Regions from separate parts of the Paenibacillus spongiae genome, predicted to be linked through region 2. Evidence: a T-box and tRNA genes for the amino acid it is inferred to sense, from the RefSeq annotation. Region 2 holds a T-box; the other holds one or more tRNA genes.
The links. A T-box is a leader RNA that pairs with one kind of tRNA and senses whether it is charged. The one in region 2 lies ahead of leuS (leucine--tRNA ligase), so its partner is inferred to be a tRNA-Leu.
Positions count from the first base shown of each region.

Region 1: it encodes a tRNA-Leu, which carries the amino acid that the T-box ahead of leuS (leucine--tRNA ligase) is inferred to sense. The anticodon was not compared.

Region 1 covers NZ_CP091430.1:2,328,797-2,334,667, forward strand. The annotation lists gene L1F29_RS10630 (ABC transporter permease) at 1-681, shown strand, start outside; gene L1F29_RS10635 (ABC transporter ATP-binding protein) at 688-1,563, shown strand; gene L1F29_RS10640 (ABC transporter substrate-binding protein) at 1,571-3,106, shown strand; tRNA gene L1F29_RS10645 (tRNA-Met) at 3,484-3,560, shown strand; tRNA gene L1F29_RS10650 (tRNA-Ile) at 3,587-3,663, shown strand; tRNA gene L1F29_RS10655 (tRNA-Leu) at 3,686-3,771, shown strand; gene L1F29_RS10660 (YitT family protein) at 4,259-5,128, opposite strand; gene L1F29_RS10665 (uracil-DNA glycosylase) at 5,370-5,871, shown strand, end outside.
Region 2 covers NZ_CP091430.1:2,119,957-2,125,827, reverse strand. The annotation lists gene leuS (leucine--tRNA ligase) at 1-2,392, opposite strand, end outside; T-box leader at 2,515-2,759, opposite strand; gene L1F29_RS09635 (class I SAM-dependent DNA methyltransferase) at 2,815-3,591, opposite strand; gene L1F29_RS09630 (CvfB family protein) at 3,610-4,527, opposite strand; gene rsfS (ribosome silencing factor) at 4,524-4,871, opposite strand; gene yqeK (bis(5'-nucleosyl)-tetraphosphatase (symmetrical) YqeK) at 4,868-5,443, opposite strand; gene nadD (nicotinate-nucleotide adenylyltransferase) at 5,433-5,871, opposite strand, start outside.

The DNA.
Region 1 (5,871 bases), 210 kb from region 2:
GACTTTGTGGTTGTCGGCATCGTGCCGTATTGGCCGAGCCAATATCCGGACAAATCGCCGTTTATCATCGCGAATCTGGATTACATCTACGATCAGGTTCCGCTCTTGCAGTATGACGTATGGCTGAAGATGAAGCCGGACGCGAAGACAGGACCGATCATTACCGAGCTGCAGAAGCAGGGCATCGAGCTTGCATCCGTCGAGGACGTTCGCCAGGAGCTGCTGACGCAGTCGAAGCATCCGACCCGCGGCGGCGTGTTCGGTATTCTAAGTCTAGGCTTCTTCGTCTCGATCATTGTTTCGCTTGTCGGGTACGTGCTCTACTGGTTCTTCAACCTGTCGGGCAGGACCGTACAGTTCGGCGTTCTGCGGGCGATGGGGCTATCCCGTAAGCAGCTGACAGGCATGCTGCTGCTGGAACAGATTTTCACTGCCGGTCTCTCTATCGTTCTGGGTATTGTCATTGGCAAGATTACAAGTCTGCTGTTCCTGCCATTCCTGCAAACGACCGATAATGTGGCGAACTCCGTTCCTCCGTTCAGAGTCGTCTTCGACTCCAAGGATACGATGCAGCTGTATATCGTCGTAGGATGCATGATGCTGATGGGAGCGTCGCTGCTGTTGATCCATATCCGCAGGCTTCGTGTCCATCAAGCAGTGAAGATGGGAGAGGAGCGGTAAGCGGCTATGATAGAATGCGAAGGTTTAGTGAAGATTTACAAATCGGACGATCTCGAAGTCGTCGCTCTGCAAGGACTGAACCTGTCCGTGCAGGACGGCGAGATGATGGCGATCATCGGGAACAGCGGCAGCGGCAAATCAACGCTGCTTAACATTCTAGGGGGGCTCGATCGCCCCTCCGCCGGTACCGTTCGTGTCGGCCCGTGGGATCTGCTCAAAATTACGGATGAGCAGCTCGTGGAATACAAGCGCGATACAGTCGGCTTTATATGGCAGAACAATGCGCGCAACCTTCTCCCTTATTTGACGGCTCTGGAGAATGTCGAGATGCCGATGATGCTGTCCTCCAAGCTGGACCGGGCTTATGCCAAGCAGCTGCTCGAATGGGTTGGATTGAAGGAGCGGATGCATAACAAGCTGCATCAGCTGTCCGGCGGCGAACAACAGCGGGTCGCCATTGCAATCTCGCTCTCCAACCGGCCGAAGTTGCTTCTTGCCGACGAACCGACGGGATCCGTCGATACGCGGACATCGGATATGATCATGGACATCTTCCGGAGGCTGAACAGAGAGATCGGCATTACGATCGTCATCGTCACGCATGATTTGTCGCTGGCGGGCAAAGTGGACCGCGTCGTGGCCATCCGGGACGGTCTGACCAGTACGGAATTCATTAAGCGCAATCCGAACCTGGATGCGGAGGGCGGCGGGCTGCAGAGCGGCATCAACAGCGCGCATGAAGAATATGTGGTCGTCGACCGCGTCGGCCGTCTGCAAATACCGAAAGTTTATCTGAGTGCTTTACAAATTACAGATAAAGCGTCAATGGAATTCGACGGTGAGCGAATTATCATTACGCAACCAAAATCATTGGAGGGGTAACAACCGTATGAAGAAAAAATCATCTTTCGGTTCCATCTTGCGAAAAGGCGCGATGTTATGCTTGTCGCTAACCTTAATGGGATCTGTGCTGGCTGCCTGCAGCAAGGGGGACGGCGGCAGCGGCACGGAGAAACGCGTGCTTCGCATCGGGTTCATCTATTCCAGCCCGGATAACGAGCAGTATCTCCGTCAGCTGTATACCGACGGCTATGAGCTGCTTCATCCCGAGCTGGACATTCAAATCGTCGGCGCTGTGAACTATGACGACATGCGTTTCCAGGAGCAGCCTGAGGACGGCAAGCCGGTCAAGCAGCCCGATCCTTACGAGAAGCTGACTGAGATGCTAAACGGCAATAATCCGGTTGACGTCGTTGTTCTGGATTCCAACTCGAGCTATCTCAAGCGTCTCGTACAGGACAACATGCTGAAGCAGCTCGACCCGCTGATTCAAGAGCATGAGTTCGACATTGAAGACTTGGTTCCTTCGGTGATCGACGGCATCAAGGAAGCGGGCGACAATTCCATTTATGCGCTGTCGCCAACTTTCAACGCATCCGCTCTGTATTATAATAAGAAGATTTTTGCCGATGCTGGCATTGAACCGCCTACAGACGGCATGATGTGGGATGACGTATTGGCCAAAGCGAAGCTGGTCTCCAAGGGCGAAGGCAATAAGCGCATATTCGGCTTTTCGTTCGGTCGCTGGGGCGGGGATCCATTCTGGGATATGCAGAACAGCTATCTGCCGGCGCTTCAGCTGAAGGTTTACGACGACAAGGGCGAGAAAATGACGGTCAATTCGCCGCAATGGGCGAAAGTGTTTACGACAATGGCTTCTATTTATAAAGATAAAATCGTTCCGACCAACCAAGATATCAATAGCGGAATGGATGAGGGTACTAACGGTAAGCGTATGTATAATCCGTACCAAGGCGATTTGTTTATTAACGGCAGAGTGGCCATGACGGTCGGCGGCTACGACTATGTGACGGAGCTGACGCGTGCGAAGCAGCAGAACGCGAAGAACAACAAGGTTCCTTCCGTAGATTGGGACGTTGTTACGATGCCGCAGCACGCCGATAATCCAGGCATCGGCGGCAATGTATATTTGAGCGGGCTGATGGGCATCAATGCGAAAGCGGCGAACAGCGAGGATGCATGGGATTTCATCGCGTTTAACAACGGCAAGGAGTGGGCGAAGCTGAAATCCCGCAGCTTGTATGAGATGGTATCGCGCAAATCGCTGCTTCAGCCTAAGGATGGCCAGGACTACAACATGGAGGCGTTCTACAAGCTGAAGCCAATCCCGCCGTCCAGCACGGATCAAGAGAAGCTGTACCGTGAGAAGCCGGGCATTGAAGAAGCGCGTTATGTCGGCCAACAAATATTCCAAGAGGTCATCGACGGCAAGAAGAGCACCGAGGATGCGCTTAAGGAATGGGAAACGAAGGGCAATGCGATCCTTAAGAAAATTAAAGAAAACCCGAATGGCGGATTGAATCCGGCTGAAGGCGGCGTAGCCACCGAAGTATACGCCGGATAATAATTAGCTCTGCGGCCGTGCATGAATATGCATGAAGCCGCAGAGCTTTTTTTCTGCCAAGAGGATGCTTGCATTTGTCTATATTGGGGTAATCTAAGCAAAACGGCGATGGAGGGATTCGTCATGCGTTGGGTATATTGGGTGAGGCTGTATGAAACGAAATTTCAAGCAGGCTGCCTCATACAGCGAATGGAAAATGATTGGTGGGTGTACGGTTATGAATGCCCCCGGGAGATCGAAGTCTTTCAATCTCGCAAAGGACGATACGGTGTGAGATTTTTACCATAACATTTAAAATTTTGGTTGACTTTCGATTCCAACCTGTAGTATATTTACTTTTGTCGCCATTCAATGACGTGTTGATGAGATGGTACTTTCGCGGGGTGGAGCAGCCCGGTAGCTCGTCGGGCTCATAACCCGAAGGCCGCAGGTTCAAATCCTGCCCCCGCAACCAAACCAGCCTATCGATTGCATTCTTTAGGGCCCTTAGCTCAGTTGGTTAGAGCGGTCGGCTCATAACCGATTGGTCGGGGGTTCGAGTCCCTCAGGGCCCACCATTATCACAAACGTCATCATCATGCCGGGGTGGCGGAACAGGCAGACGCACAGGACTTAAAATCCTGCGGTGGGTGACCACCGTACGGGTTCGACCCCCGTCCTCGGCATACCTCGAAATTACTGGCGTTTTAGCCCGTTGTATCAACGTTATAAAACGCATTTGCAAATCAAACGATCCTACGCGTTATGTGACGCAAATGGAACTGAAACAACACCTTATAGCCACGCAATATTCGTTGAGAAGCGAATTAGTGGAAAGGTGTTTTTTTGTATGCATGATACAAACATAATCCCGGTCATGAAGCTGTCGAGCTGCCGACAGTAGCGGCTTTGAAATGAATTGGAGATTAATTCTAAGGCCCTCCAGGAGGAGAAAATGCGGTTTGGAATCATTATCGACAATATCTAGGGGGATTTGCTGAACAGCGCGAGGAGGGCTTTCAGGGGCTTAGACGCTGCATTAGCTTTAGTATAATCGGGACAGGTCCAGTGTATAGGAATCATATGATGAGGAAGTTGAAGAACGTTTATTTTTGTCCGCATATAAAGGAAGGAGGACGCATGAAGAGCGTCCTCTTTATACGCTATGCATGGTTAATGAATGGAAGATTTCTCGAAGTTTCCGCCGAGCACGTCGGACACATGCTCGATTGCAATGAACGCATTCGAATCAATTTCCTGTACGATCGCTTTCAGCTTGGCAAGCTCCAGACGGGTTACGACACAATAGATAACCTGCGTGTCCTCTTTGCTGTATCCGCCTTTCGCATAGAGAAACGTGGTATTCCGTCCCAACCGCTCCAAAATGGTCTCGGAGATCTCCGCATATTCGCTGGATATAATGGTGACCGATTTCGATTCATTCAAGCCCTCAACGACGATGTCCATCACTTTGGAGGCAATATAGAACGTAAAGATGGAATACATGGCCGAATCCCATCCGAATACGAAGCCTGCCGCTGCGAAGATGAACACATTGAAGATCAGGATGATTTGTCCTACGGGAACTCTTATTTTCTTGGAGATGAGTATCGCTACGATTTCGGATCCGTCTAACGAACCGCCATAACGTAATACCAAGCCTATTCCCAAACCGAGTATAAGACCGCCGAATAAGACGGCTAATATTTTTTCATTCGTAAAAGGTTCAACATGGTGGAGGAATGCAGTCATGGATGACATGACGCCGATACCGTACAGAGTGGAGATTGCGAATGTCTTGCCGATCTGCTTATACCCAATGAGCAGGAAGGGTAAGTTGAGGATGAAGATGAATAAACCTAGCGGCATTCCGGTCAGGGTCGAGACTACGATGGATATCCCCGTTATGCCTCCATCGATAACTTCGTTTGGTACAAGGAAGACTTCCAGAGCGACGGCCATCATTACAGCCCCGAGCGTAATGAAAAAGAATCGTACAAGATAATCCCAGGGTGTGAGCTTTTTGTGCTTTTTCTTTGCCATGTACAGAACTCCTATCGGTTTAATACTATACACTTTACCCTTTCCAGGCAGATGTGACAAGTTTACGACGGTCGAAAGTGACTGCTTTTTTGAAGGATGATTAATCACGTGACATCGAAACCCCGTTGCGATATGATATTTTTATACATAAGACGGGCAGGCCTACAGCTCTTTTCCTTCGATGAAGGAAAGGCGTTTTTTGTGCTGGGGCAATGCCCGTCAGTACAGCAGGAGGGTTCATATGCGTGCTATTTTTAAGAACGATTGGGCGACTATCTTAAATGAGGAGATGGAGCAGCCTTATTATAAACAATTGCGTGCTTTCTTAGCTGAACAATACCGGCATAAAACCATTTATCCGAGCATGCATGATATTTTTAACGCGCTTCATTATACGTCCTATGAGGATACGCGTGTCGTCATTCTGGGTCAGGATCCTTATCACGGATCGGGTCAGGCTCACGGGTTCAGCTTCTCGGTCCAGCCGGGCGTGAAGTCGCCGCCGTCGCTGCAAAATATTTTTAAAGAGCTGAAGGAAGACCTGGGATGTCCGGTTCCCGACCATGGGTATCTGCTGCCATGGGCCAAGCAGGGGGTTCTGCTGTTGAATAATGTGCTGACGGTAGAGGCTGGCTTAGCGGCATCGCATCAAGGGAACGGCTGGGAAAGGTTCACGGATGCCGTTATTGCCGCGTTAAACGAGCGCGAGCGGCCCATTGTATTCATTTTATGGGGCAAGCATG
Region 2 (5,871 bases):
GTATCGTCTTTCCTTCAATCGCCTCAGCCACTTTCTCCGACTGCTTCGCGATCTGTTCCATATCCGCCTCGTTCGTATCTGCAGCGATCGAAATACGATCCATAATTTTGCCATTCACTTGAACGACGATTTCGACTTCCTGATCGATTGTCCAAGCCTCGTTGTAAGAAGGCCATTCCACGTACGTAACCGACCCGGCGTGACCCAGTTTCGACCACAATTCCTCCGCAATATGCGGCGCGAGCGGCGACAGCAGCTGCACGAAGTTTTCCATCGCTTGGCGCGGCAGCGTCTCCGCCTTGTAAGCGTCGTTGACGAAAATCATCAATTGGCTGATCGCCGTATTGAAGCGCAGGTTCTCATAATCGTCTTCAACCTTCTTGATCGTACGGTGCCAGATCCGCTTGAACGCTTCGGACGCTTCTCCATCCGTAATCTTGGCGCTTAGCTCGCCGTTATCGCCAATGTACAGACGCCATACGCGGCTCAGGAAGCGATGCATCCCCTCCACGCCGTTCGTATTCCACGGCTTCGTCGCTTCGAGCGGGCCCATGAACATCTCATACATCCGCAGCGTGTCCGCACCGAACTCATTGACGATATCATCCGGATTGATGACATTGCCGCGCGACTTGGACATTTTTTCATTGTTCGTGCCCAGAATCATGCCTTGGTTGACGAGCTTGTGGAACGGCTCTTTCGTCGCTACGACGCCAAGATCGTAGAGCACTTTATGCCAGAACCTTGCATAGAGCAGGTGAAGCACGGCGTGCTCCGCTCCTCCGATGTACAGATCGACCGGCAGCCATTCCTTCTGCTTCTCCGGCGAGCAGATCTCATTCTCGTTATGCGGATCGATAAAACGCAGGTAATACCAGCAGCTGCCCGCCCATTGCGGCATTGTGTTCGTTTCGCGGCGCGCCTTCATGCCGGTCTCGGGATCGATCGTCTCTACCCACTCGGTCACATTCGCAAGCGGCGATTCTCCGGTGCCCGAAGGTTTGATTTGATCCACATCCGGCAGCAGCAGAGGAAGCTGATCCACAGGAACCGGCTTCATCGTCCCGTCCTCCAGGTGAAGAATCGGAATCGGCTCGCCCCAATAGCGCTGGCGGCTGAACAGCCAATCGCGCAGACGGTACGTCACTTTGCCGTGCCCTTTGCCGGATGCCTCGAGCTTCTCAATCATTACGGCAATCGCCTGCTCATTATTCAAGCCGTTCAAGACGTCGGAATTGACATGCGGGCCGTCTCCTGCGAAAGCCTCCACGGAAATATCGCCGCCCTCTACCACTTCGACGATCGGCAGGTCGAACTGCTTCGCAAACTCCCAGTCACGCTGGTCATGCCCCGGAACCGCCATAATGGCGCCGGTTCCGTAACCGGCCAATACATAATCGGCGATCCAAATCGGCACCTTGGCGCCGTTAACCGGATTAACTGCATAAGCACCGGTAAATACGCCGGACTTGTCTTTCGCCAAATCGGTACGCTCAAGATCGCTCTTGCGCGCAGCCGCTTCCTGATAAGCCTGAACCTCCGCCTGCTGGCCGCTTGTCGTAATCCGGCCTACAAGCTCATGCTCCGGAGCAAGTACACAGTAGGTCGCTCCGAACAGCGTATCCGGACGTGTCGTGAAGACAACCAGTGCATCTTCATAACCGTCAATCGCGAATGTGACTTCGGCCCCCGTCGATTTGCCGATCCAGTTGCGCTGCATATCTTTAATGCTCTCGGACCAGTCCAGCTCCTCCAAGTCGTCCAGCAGTCGATCGGCATACTCGGTAATCTTCAATATCCATTGCCGCATCGGCTTACGGATGACCGGATGGTTGCCGCGCTCGCTCAGTCCGTTGATGACCTCTTCGTTGGCCAAAACCGTTCCGAGTGCCGGACACCAGTTCACCGGTACTTCAGCTACGTAAGCAAGCCCTTTATTGTACAGCTGGATGAAGATCCACTGCGTCCATTTGTAATAGTCGGGATCCGTCGTGCTGAATTCGCGGTCCCAGTCATACGAGAAGCCGAGCGATTTGATTTGGCGACGGAAGTTATCGATGTTCTTGAACGTAATGTCACGCGGGTGCTCGCCCGTATCGAGCGCATGCTGCTCCGCAGGAAGCCCGAATGCGTCCCAGCCCATCGGATGCAGCACGTTATATCCGCGCATCCTTTTGTAGCGGGATACGATATCCGTCGCGGTGTAGCCCTCCGGATGGCCGACATGCAAGCCCGCGCCGGACGGATACGGAAACATATCCAGTGCGTAGAATTTCGATTTATCCGCGTCTTCCGTCGTTTTGAACGTCTTATTATCATCCCAGTACTTCTGCCATTTCGGCTCGATTGCTTGCGGGTTGTATCCCTGCGGCTCTTGGCGATCTTGTGCCATGTGAGTTGCCTCCTAAAAGTTTTGTGAAGCTTAACTAGTTGTTTCTACTTCGCAGCAAAACTCGCTTCGTAAGCATACGCTTTGTTTTGTGCATAAAAAAACCTCCCATCCCCAGCGACAACGCTAGGGACGAGAGGTATTAATTCCCGTGGTACCACCCTAGTTAGCGGAGAACATGCTTTGTATCCGCTCACTCGACACCCTTAACGCGGGCGATACGGCATGCTTCCGGACCGGCAGATCAAGCCGGAACGATTGGGCATGCGGCTCCAAGGCGAGTTCGTCTACGTGTCATTCCGGCTCGCACCTACCGCCGAATCTCTGAATCTGACCACGTGAAACTACTGCTCCTTATCGACGCCTGATAAAAATGATTAGTTCGATTATAATGAAGCCGCATCCTGCTGTCAAGGGAAGAACGGTTATTTTACCGCTACGAAAAATATCCGTTCCGATTGAGGTCCGGGCGCTTCCAGCTTGAAGTCCGCAAACTGCTCAACTTTCGAGAACCCCGCTTTGGCAAGCGCTACGCCAATCCAAGCCGGGTCGTAGGCACGCTGCACGTGAACCTCCTCGAACCGGCGGAAGCTGGCGTCGCGCTGCTCCCCTTCGCGGGCGAATATCGTCAGATGATGCTCGATTTCCAGCCGTTCCGCATCATAGTCGCTCGTCCAGATGTAGGCGATATCGCGTTCATCCAGCACGAACGGCTGCTCCTCCGCGTATCGCACCAGCTGCCTCGGGGCATGTACGTCGAACAGGAAGAGGCCGCCAGGCTTCAAGCCGTTCCAGGTTGCGCGAAATGCGGCCTCAACATCTTCCCCCTCAGTCAAATAGTTGATGCAATCGCAGAAGGATATCACGGAATCAACCTGCTCCGGCAGCTCCCAATCGCGCATATCCTGTTGAAGCCAGCGAATCGACCCTCCATCCGGCCGGAGGCTGCGCCCTGCCCCTTCGTCCCACTTGCTGCGTCCGATCGTCAGCATATCGGCCGATAAATCGATGGCGAACACCTGGAACCCGGACAGTGCCAGCGGAATCGATATGCTGCCCGTACCGCAGCCCAAATCGGCGACGGTTCTGGGCATATCGTTCGACCGCTCCCAGCACGACCGCGCAAAGCGGAGCCAATCCGGATAGGGCATGTCTTCCATCAACCGGTCGTATACGGTGGCAAATTGCCGGTAAGCCCGCATTCTGATCCCTCCAGACGTCTATTCCTTATTCGGAGCTTCGCTATCGCCAGCTGCGCTTCCTTCAACAAGGCGTGTCCAGCTTCCTTGCTGCGTTACGAGACCGTCGCGCATAAGTTTCCCGATCGCACGCTTAAAGGCAGACTTGCTAATTCCGAATTTCTGCTTAATAATCTCCGCTTGCGTTTCATCCGAATAGGGCATAGCACCCCCTGGACGTTCCCGCAGAAAGGCGAGAATGCGATCTGCATCCTCGACGCGGCCGACTTCTTTGATAGGCGACATGGACAGGTTGACGCGGCCATCTTCACGAATGAACGTCACTCTGGCACGTACGCGCTCACCCAGACGAAGAGGCTGCAATCGCTCATCGGCCGGTATAAATCCAAATACGCCAAACCCGACAACGCCGCCGTCAACGAGGACGAACGACCCGATCTTCAGCGTCTTCGTCACCCAGCCTTCCACCCAGGTGTTCTTCCATGATTGAGGCGCAGGGAATACAAGCTTCATGAAGTCTTCTTCCGCTGCCGTCTTGGCGACGAGCCGGCCGATTTTATCATGCTCAAGCCGGACAAATACTTCATCGCCGCGGCGCGGACGCAGCGTCTTAAGCTCAGGCTGCTCCGACATCGGCAGCAGCAGCTGGCGTCCAAGTCCCATTTCGAGAAAAACGCCGATCCGGGGGTGAATATCCGCTACAGCCAGTCTAGCCACTTCGCCCAGCTGAATCAGCGGACGCTTCATCGTGGCGGCGATCCGGTCTTCCGAATCGTAGAACAGGAAGGCTTCGACCTCGGCGCCCGGCTTCGGCCGGCTGCCGATGATTTCCGTATAGTGCATCAGCACCTCTTCATTGCCGTCCGTCAGAAAATACCCATAGGGTGACACCTCGCGCGCCACCCTCAGTTTCATAATCGTTCCCGCGACTAAACTCATGCAAATTCCACGACTTTCGCGTCGGACCACAGCCGCTCGATGTTGTAATACTCGCGCTCGTCGCGATGGAATACATGCACGATGACATCTCCGATATCGATAAGCACCCATCTGCCGGAGTCCATGCCTTCAATCCCGCGCACCCGGGCGCCCTTTAATTCCGCCTGTTTACGAATTTCCGTCGTAATCGACTGTACCTGGGTATCCGAATTACCGTGGCAAATAACAAAGTAATCGGCTATCAGCGATATTCCCTTCAAGTCGAGTGCAACGATTTGGTGTGCTTTCTTGTCATCAGCCGCTGCAACAACAAGCTGCACGAGTTCATCCGATTGTATCGTCATAGCTCAGCCTCCCGTACTGTTCGTATCAAATCATTCCTCGCCGCTACCGTAAGCGGATAGATCCTTTTGCCGCGCTCCAGCAAAAAAGTAATGGTCGAGTCAAAACCGGCAATTAGCGCTTTATCTACATTATGCTCAGCTAATTCGCGAATTTTATGTACGCCGGGAAAATCGCGGCCGGGTTCCATATAATCGGCAAGACATACGATCTTGTCCATTAGCGTCATTCGTTCGCGGCCCGACGTGTGGTATCGTATAGCATCCAGTATGATGATATCGGTCACGCCGTAATCGCGTTCGGCTGCGAATGCGCCGACGGGCGCATGCCACAGCTCCTTGTCATAATCAAGCAAATCGGCAGGAAGCCCCTCCTGACGAATGATGAGCTCCATTTTGGAGGTCGGCCAATATTTCGCGACATCATGCAGTATCGCAGCCGTTTCCGCTGTCTCGGGGTCGGCTCCGAAGCGCTTCGCCAATATGACCGCCGTCTCCATAACGCCAACGGTATGTATCCACCTTCGTTCCGGCATCTCCGCGCGTACGCTTTCGATCATCTCGTTACGATTCATATAGACCGTTCCTCATTATAAAAGAATATACTTTCTCCGGTACAAGGAAGCGGATCGAGCGGCCGTCCGCCCGCCGCTTTCGGATAGCCGTGGATGAAATTTCGATAAGCGGCATTTCTGCGACCGTCAGCCGGTCGCGAATGTAAGCCGGAAGCCCTGATTGGACGATTGGCTCTCCAGGTCGTTCCACCCCGATAAAGTGGACGAGCTTTGCCAGTTCGTCGATCCGGTGCCACGCCGGCAAGTCGTTGACGCGATCGGATCCGATGATATAGGAAAAAGTCCGTCCAGGATAGAGGGACTGCAGTTCCAAGACCGTATCGATCGAGTAGCTGACCCCGCCGCGTTCGAGCTCGATATCCATCGCGCGGAAATGGGGCTGGAAATCGATAGCCCGGTAGACCATCTCAAGCCGCACTTCCCCGTCC